Regions from separate parts of the Streptomyces sp. HSG2 genome, predicted to be linked through region 2. Evidence: riboswitches for the same ligand, from Rfam matches in the RefSeq annotation. Region 2 holds a riboswitch; the other holds the start of a gene.
What was found. A riboswitch is a leader RNA that binds a small molecule or an ion and turns the genes downstream of it on or off. The one in region 2 is predicted to bind cobalamin.
Positions count from the first base shown of each region.

Region 1: another riboswitch for cobalamin. It lies ahead of JEK78_RS03455 (energy-coupling factor ABC transporter permease); the one in region 2 lies ahead of JEK78_RS05820 ((2Fe-2S) ferredoxin domain-containing protein).

Region 1 covers NZ_CP066801.1:902,009-906,213, forward strand. Annotated here, with positions in the region: gene JEK78_RS03440 (hypothetical protein) at 1-156, opposite strand, end outside; gene JEK78_RS03445 (chloride channel protein) at 327-1,757, shown strand; gene JEK78_RS03450 (potassium channel family protein) at 1,841-2,338, shown strand; cobalamin riboswitch at 2,407-2,589, shown strand; gene JEK78_RS03455 (energy-coupling factor ABC transporter permease) at 2,619-3,317, shown strand; gene JEK78_RS03460 (energy-coupling factor ABC transporter substrate-binding protein) at 3,314-3,649, shown strand; gene cbiQ (cobalt ECF transporter T component CbiQ) at 3,650-4,205, shown strand, end outside.
Region 2 covers NZ_CP066801.1:1,447,638-1,451,842, reverse strand. Annotated here, with positions in the region: gene JEK78_RS05825 (hypothetical protein) at 1-956, opposite strand, end outside; cobalamin riboswitch at 1,264-1,453, shown strand; gene JEK78_RS05820 ((2Fe-2S) ferredoxin domain-containing protein) at 1,659-2,000, shown strand; gene JEK78_RS05815 ((2Fe-2S)-binding protein) at 2,114-2,809, shown strand; gene JEK78_RS05810 (FAD-dependent monooxygenase) at 3,265-4,205, shown strand, end outside.

The DNA of each region.
Region 1 (4,205 bases), 550 kb from region 2:
GGCGCCGTTGCACAGCAACAGCACCCCCGCGAAGACGACGCCCCCGGTGATCCATCCGTTGTCGCCGTTCCGCCGGCGTGGCGGCGCGCCTCCCGCGGAGGGGGCGGCGCCGGCCGACGAACCGGGACCGGGAGGGGGTGCGTCGTGCTGGCTCATGAGCTGCGTCCTTTCACGCGAGTCCCTCGATCCTGCGAGCGTGGTTCTCGCGCGGCCAGACGAAGCGGTCCGAACGGGCGAGCGCCGTCGGCCTCGGACGTGCGGCGCCACACGGTGTCGCGTTGACTGACCGCACCGGCCGCCGGGGCCGGGCGAACGCGGAGGTCACCATGAGCACGCCGGCCAACGCTGCCGTGCCGCGGGCCGAGCGGTCCTTGCGCGAGATGCTGCTCAGCCGCGGCTACCCGGCGCTGCTGCTGCTGTCCGTTCTGCTGGGCGTGCCGGTCGCCGCGGCGTGCTTCTTCTTCGTGGGCTTCCAACACCAACTCCAGCACTGGGTCTGGGTGTCGGCTCCCGGCGCGCTCGGCCACGACCGACCGCCCTGGTGGTGGGCGCTGCCCACGCTCACCCTGGCCGGTCTCGTCCTCGCCCCGCTCGTCACCCGCGTGCCGGGTTCCGGGGGCCACCTGCCGGTCGACGGCCTGGGCGGGGCGCCGGTCGGTCCCCGGGAACTGCCCGGAACCATGCTCGCCGCGCTGGCTACGCTGCCGCTGGGCGTGGTCCTGGGCCCCGAGGCACCGCTGATGGCCATCGGAAGCGGACTGGCCCTGCTGGCGATGCGCCGATTCCGGGACGCCGATCGGCGGGCTCGGGCCATGGTCGCGACGGCGGGTTCGACCGCGGCCATCTCCACCATCCTCGGCGGCCCGATCGCGGCGGCGGTCCTGCTCATCGAGGGGGCGGCGCTCGGCGGTGCCCGGATGACGGCCCTGCTGCTGCCGTGCCTCCTGGCCAGCGCGACCGGCGCGCTGGTCTTCACCTGGCTCGGCGACTGGACCGGCCTCAGCAGCGGCGCCCTGGCCCTTGACGGCGTGCCGCCTCCGGCGGGCCCCGACGTCGGCGACTTCCTGTGGGGCGTGCCGGTGGCGGCGGTCATCGCGGTGTCGGTCACCCTGGGGCGGGAACTGGGTCGGTCGACCGCCCTCTGGACGCGCCGGGGCGGCACGGCTCGCCGCACCGTGGCCTGCGCCGTCGCGGTCGGCGTGAGCGTCACGGCCTACGCGCTGATCACCGGCCGTTCTCCGGCGGAGGCCGCCCTGTCCGGCCAGGCCACGCTCGCCGAGCTCGCCGCCGACCCGCACGCCTGGTCGGTCGGGGCGCTCCTCGTCCTCGTCGCCTGCAAGGGACTGGCCTGGGCGGTCGCCCTGGGCAGCCTGCGCGGGGGGCCGATCTTTCCCGCCGTCCTGCTCGGCACGGCCACGGCCATGGCGTGCTCCGGACTGCCGGGGTTCGGCACGACACCCGCGCTCGGCCTGGGCATCGCCGCCGCGGCATCGGCGATCACCGGTCTACCGCTGGCCAGCGCGGTGCTCGCGGCGCTGCTGATGGGCAAGGACGCCATGGAGCAGATGCCGCTGATCGTCGTCGCTTCGGTGGTCGCCTTCGTCGTCGGCCAACTGGTGCGCCGTGACGGGTCCGACGGGGCGCCGGCCGGTGGTGTCGCCGGCGGCCGGGAACCGTCCGGGGCACCGGAGGGCGCCCGGACGACCGGGTCGGCGGAGGGGGCCGCGAGCACCGGGGCGACGGGGGCGGGCCGGTGAGGCCGCCGCCTCCGAGCGGGCCGCGCCGGCGGGCGGCCCGGCGCGCGCGATGGACGGCGGACTGCCGGGCCGCCCGCCCGTGGCTGCTGCGGGCCCTCGTCGCGGCGGCCGTGGTGGTGGCCTACTTCCTGTTGCCCCTGGACCTCCTCGGGCCGCAACGGCCCGCGCTGAGCTGGTCCGTGTTCTGCCTGGTGCTCGCGGTCGTCGCGGTGTCCCTGCTCCGACAGGTCCGCCACGTGTTGACCGACCGGGCCGGCACGCGCCCCGGCATGACCATCGCCCTGCTGACCGTGCTGGTGATGCACGTCTTCGCCGCCGCCGACTACTCCCTGGCCAAGCAGCCCGGCGAGTTCACCGGCCTGGAAACCCGGTTGGACGCCCTCTACTTCACGGTGGTGACCCTGGCCACCGTCGGCTACGGGGACATCACCCCCTCCGGGCAGACGGCGCGCGTGGTGGTGATCGTCCAGATCCTCTACACGCTGGTCTTCCTCACCGCCGGCGCCACCGCCCTGGGGCAGCGGCTGCGCGCGATCGCCGTCCGCCGCGCGGGGCCCCGCGAGGGCGAGAGGGCCGACTGACCGCCTGCGGGCACCGCCCGCCCCCGTCCGTGCCCCGGCGCGCCCTTGTCACCGGGGTGTGGCCGCGACTAGTGTCACCTCGCTTCGGTGAACGGGAAATCGGTGCGATACCGGTGCGGCCCTCGCCACTGTGATCGGGAAGTCCGGCTCCTGCCCTCCGGGGCGGCCACTGGGTCCGCGGACCCGGGAAGGCGGAGTCAGGGCGGTGTCACCCGTCAGCCAGGAGACCGGCCGGGGCGTGTCAACCATCCACGAGGTGCTGGAGAGGGTCCGCCAAGCCATGCACATTGCCGAGGGCTTCCTGCCCCCGGCGCACGCGATCGCCTGGGGCGTCGCGTCCGCGCCGTTCGTCGTCCACGGAGTCAGGACACTCACCCGCGAGGTCAGGGAGCATCCGGAGAGCACACTGCTCCTCGGCGCCTCCGGGGCCTTCACGTTCGTCCTGTCCGCTCTGAAGCTCCCCTCGGTGACGGGGAGTTGTTCGCACCCGACCGGCACCGGTCTGGGTGCGATCCTGTTCCGGCCGCCGATCATGGCGGTCCTGGGCACCATCACCCTGCTGTTCCAGGCGCTTCTCCTGGCCCACGGCGGGTTGACCACGCTCGGTGCCAACGTCTTCTCCCTCGCGATCGTCGGTCCCTGGGCCGGCTACGCCGTCTATCGAGCGTTGCGCCGCCTCGACGTGCCGCTCATGGTGACCGTGTTCTGCGGCGCCTTCGTCGCCGACCTGTCGACGTACTGCGTCACCTCGGCGCAACTGGCCCTCGCCTTCCCCGACCCGGGCAGCGGCTTCCTCGGCGCGCTCGGCAAGTTCGGGTCGATCTTCGCCGTCACCCAGCTCCCGCTGGCGGTCAGCGAGGGGCTCCTCACCGTGTTGGTCGTGCGCCTGCTCGTCCGCTCCAGCGCGGGAGAGCTGACGCGACTCGGCGTCCTGGTGAGCCGCGCGAACGGACGCGAGCGGGAGGCGGTTGCCCGATGAGGCGTGACACGAGGATCAACGCCCTGCTGCTGCTCGCGGTCGCCGCGCTCGCGGTGATCCCCTTGGTGTTCGGGCTCGGCGACCACAAGGAGGAGCCGTTCGCCGGCGCCGACGGCGAGGCGGAGACGGCGATCACCGAGATCGACCCGGGCTATGAGCCCTGGTTCTCCCCGCTGTACGAACCGCCCTCGGGCGAGATCGAGTCCGCGCTGTTCGCCCTGCAGGCGGCGCTGGGCGCGGGTGTCCTGGCCTACTACTTCGGGCTGCGCCGAGGAAGGCGGCAGGGGGCGGAGAGCGCGCTCCCGGGTCGGGGCTCGGCCGCGGGGGACTGAGTGCTGCCGATCGACGCGGCGGCGCACGCCAGTCGCTGGCGTCACCGCCACCCCCTCGACAAGGCGATCCTGGGGCTGGGTCTGACCGCGTTGGCGATCTCGCTGCCGCCCTGGCCCGGTGCGGCCCTGGTGCTGGTGACGGCCGTGGTCGTGTTGCTCGGCCCGGCGGGCGTGCCGGCCCGGGCGCTGTGGCGGGCCTGGCGGGTGCCGCTGGGCTTCTGCCTGACCGGCGCGCTGCCGCTGCTGGTCCGGGTGGGCGGGGCGGACGGGTTCGTCTCCTGGGCCGACGGCGGACCGGCGCGCGCCGGGGGCCTGCTGCTGCGCTCGTCGGCGGCGTCCCTCGGGGTGTTGCTGGTGGCGTTCACCACGCCGATGTCGGATCTGCTGCCGCGGCTGGTGCGGGCGGGGGTGCCGGCCCCCGTGGTGGATGTGGCCTTGGTGACGTATCGGATGAGCTTCCTGCTGTGGGACGCGGTACGCCGGGTGCGGCAGGCCCAGGCCGCTCGGCTGGGTCACACCTCGCGGGCGGCGGTCTGGCGTTCGTTGGGCGGGCTGG
Region 2 (4,205 bases):
GCCCGGGCGAACCACTGCACGCCGTATCCGCCGCCCGCCACCCTGGTGCCCGCCGGGCAGGTGGCCTGGGAGTCGCGCGCGGAGGCCCCGGCGGTGATCTGGTGGCCGAGTTCCTGCGGCGCGCAGACGGCGAGGGCGATGACCCTGCCCTGCTCGTGCAGCATCCGGGCCCGCCAGGCGTTGCTCTGCGACACGGGGCCGTTGGCGGTCAGGGAGTCGTACAGCGTGCCGCCGCGCGCGTGCACGAAGGTCTGGACGCCGTATCCGCCGCCGACCACGCGGGTGCCGGTCGGGCAGGTGGCGTCCGATTCTCTCGCGGAGGGGCCGGTGGCGATCCGGTAGCCGAGGCGCTCCGGCGCGCAGACGGCGATGGCGATCACCTTGCCGTCGTCATGGTGCATGCGGGCGCGCCAGGAGTTGGACTCGGCGACGGGGCCGTTCGCCGACACGTAGTCGTAGATGGTCCCGCCGCGCGCGTGCACGAAGGTCTGGACGCCGTATCCGCCGCCGACCACGCGGGTGCCGGTCGGGCACGTGGCGTCCGACTGGCGGGAGGAGGGGCCGGAGACGACGCGGTACCCCTGCTCGCCGGGAACGCACATGGCGTAGGCGACGACGGTGCTGCCGTCCCGCAGAACCCGGGCGCGCCAGGAGTTGGACTCGGCGACGGGACCGTTGGCGGTGACGTAGTCGTAGACGCTGCCGCCGTTGGCACGGGCGAAACGGGTGGCGGTGTACCCGCCGCCCATCACCGTCGTGCCGGCGGGGCAGGTGGCGTCGGACTGCCGGCCCTCCGGACCGGTGACCAGTGTGGGAGCGGTGGCGGTCGCCGCCCTTGAGACGGGGGCCGTGGTCGGCGAGGCGGGCACGGCGGCGGCCGGTGTCTGCGGTACCGCGGCGAGGATGCCGGCGCCGGCCGCCGTCCCGAACCGGCGGAGCATGGTCCTGAGTCTCACGCGAATCCCTTCGTGGGGGGTCGTGCGCCGAACGGCGGCACGCTGCGCGGATCCTGTCACCGCCGAGGTGACGTACGCGGCAATTCGGGGCAATTCAGATAGGCGTACCGGGTGTGGCGCGCGCTTCGTTCCCCGAGGGTCTCCGTCCTCGGGGAGCGGGTGACACCGCGTCCGCCGGAGTCCGCGCCGGTGCTCCGCGGCGTACGGAGGGGTCGAGGCGTCGCGGGCGCCGGGCGCGCCGCGGACCGACGGGAGACCGGCGTGGGCCCGCCCGGGCCTCGACCCGGAGACCACCTGGTGACGCGGGGTGTCCAAAATGCCATGATGTCCCACGACAAGGCGACGGCGGTACGAGGAAGTCGGTGCGAAACCGACGCGGTCCCGCCACTGTGATCGGCGAGCGAACCCCGAACACGCCACTGCCCGAAGGCGGGTGGGAAGGCGGGGCGAGCCTCGACCCGAGAGCCAGGAGACTCACGCGGTCGCCTCCTCGACGAACCCGGGGCGGATTTCCCCGGAGGAGGGTGGTTCGGCATGCCTGGGAGGTCGGCCGAGAGGCCGCCGAGCTTGGCGGCGGACAAGGGACGGGGCGCGGCGGGCGCACGCGATGGCGTCGGAGCGCGTGACCGAGGCGACGGCCACGCCGGTGCGGGCGGACCTGGCGCCGGACGCTCCACCGCCCCGGGGCCGGGTCCGGGACCGTTGCCGTGTCGGGTGGTTGTCTGCCGGGACTGTTGCTGCGGCAGCCCCCGGATGGCCGGCGTGGACCACTCCGCCCAGGCCGCCCGCCTTCGGGAGGTCGCCCCCGTGCGGATCTCGGACTGCCTGGACGTCTGCGACCAGGCCAACGTCGTCGTCGTGCGGCCCTCGGCCGCCGGGCGGGCCGCCGGGGCGCGGCCGGTCTGGCTCGGCCTCGTCAACGACCCGGCGGCGACCGAGGACGTCGCCTCCTGGGTGCGTGCGGGCGGGCCCGGGATCGCGCCCCGGCCGGAGATCCTCGACCTGCACGTCTTCACCCCGCCCCGACGCCACGCGGCCCCCTGAGCCCGGCGCTCCGCCCCCCGCCGCACCCGCACGAGAGGAAGTCCCGTGACCCTTCTCGCCGGCCACGCCCAGACGGGCGCGCGGCCCGCACCACGACAGGAGACCACGCCGACGTGACCCCGTACGCGTCCGCCCGAGCCCCCGCGAAGGCCGTCGCCACCGCCCTGGAGGACGCCGCGACCCTGGGCGGCTTCTTCGCCGTCACGCTCGGCGGCCCCGAGCGGGGCTGGCGTCCCGTCACCGACGCCTACCCGAGCGGCTTCGGCGATCTCGCCGGCGCCATCGCCGAGCGGTACGACACCCGCGAGACACGTGTCGGGGCCTCTCTGGCCCACCTGGGGCACGCGGCGCGCCTGTGGTCGCCGGTCCTGGCCTGTGCCCTCGGTCATGGAATCGTCCTGGACCTGTCCGGACTCCACCGCGCCGACCACGCGCCGGCCCTGCGACTGCCCCGGCCCACCGGTTGGTACGCCGAGGGCCTCCCGCCACTCGCCGGAACGCTGTACCGGGTCGTGGTCGGCGAGCACCTGGCGCCGTTGGCCGCCGCCCTCCGCCGCAGGCTCGCGCCACGCCTGCTGGACGGCAACGCCGCGTCCGCCCTGACCGGCACGGCCCAGGTCCTCCTGCGAGCCCGGCCCGAACTGCGCCGACCGCTCACCGCTCTCACCGCCGAGTTGCTCGCCACCGGCCGCCTCGCGGACACCGGCCGACTGACAGGCCGCGACCTCGCCTTCCGCCGGCGTAGCTGCTGCCTCTTCTACCGCACCCCCTCCGGCGGCAAGTGCGGCGACTGCTGCCTGGGTCCCTGACGCCCACCGGGGCCGGGCAGGAAGCCCTGCGGGTCGTCGCCTCGGGCCCGGCCGGCCCGGGGAGCACCGGGGGTCCGACATTCCATCGGCGCGGTCGAGGGGGTGTCGGCTCAGGCCGGAGGGGCCGCGGCCCGTCCCGGCATCGCACGGTACCGGCGGACCACGTGTCGAGGGGCGGCGTCCTCGCCTGGAACGCCCGGCGGGGCGTGCGCGGTCCGACCGCGTCGACGCTCCGGCGCCGCCGCGCGACGCCTGCGGGACCTCGTGGCGGTCGACTGCCTGGTACGGACACATCAGGGCCGAACACCTGACAACAACTGCACTATCATTACGTAGAGTTGCTCATGCACACTGCCCAATTCGCCTAGACGGTGGCCCTGATGACGCCGTCGGCCGACGCGTGAGCCGCGCCCCTTCGCGTGGCTTCGGATCTACGCCTCCGAGGAGAGAACACCGTGGGGACAGCCGAGCGGAACCGCGTGATCGTCCTGGGCGCGAGCATGGCCGGTCTGCTGGCCGCGCGTGTGCTGGCTGACTCCTACGACGACGTGGTCGTGGTGGACCGGGACGAACTCGTCGACGACGACCTTCCCCGCAAGGGAGTGCCGCAGGGCGATCACGTGCACGCCCTGCTGACCCGTGGCCGGCACATCATCGAGGAACTGCTGCCGGGCATCACGGACGAGCTGATCTCCGGCGGGGCCGTGACGGGGGACGTCACCGGCAATGTCCGTTGGGTCATGGAGGGTCGGCGGATGCCGCAGCCCCATTCGGACATGCTGCTGGTGTCGATGAGCCGGCAGCACCTGGAGCAGCGGGTACGGGCCCGGGTACGGGCGCTGCCGAACGTGTCGCTTCTCCACCGGCACGACGTCACCGGTCTGCTGACGACGCGGGACCGGCGGACGGTCGTCGGGGTGTCGGTGGTGGGGGACGGCATCTCACGCGAGCTCACGGGCGATCTGGTGGTGGACGCCACCGGGCGGCGCTCGCGGACCCCGGCATGGCTGACCGAGCTGGGTTTCCCGAAGGTCGCGGAGGACCGGCAGCGGATCGGGGTCGGCTACACGACACAGTACTTCCGGCTGCCGCCGGACCGGATGGGCGCCGACGTCGCCATCGACGTGGTGGCGTCGCCGGAGACCGGGCGTGGCGCCATCTGCACCACCATCGAGGACGGACGCACGGCGGTGACGGCGTGCGGCTTCCTCGGCGACTACCCGCCCCGTGACCCGGAGGGGTTCCTCACGTTCCTGAAGTCGCTGTCGGGGTCGGACATCCACGACACGGTGAAGGGCCACGAGCCGCTGGGAGACCCGGTGGCATACCGCTTCCCTGCCAATCTGCGCCGCCGCTACGAGCGGATGCCCTCCTTTCCGGCCGGCCTCCTCGTCCT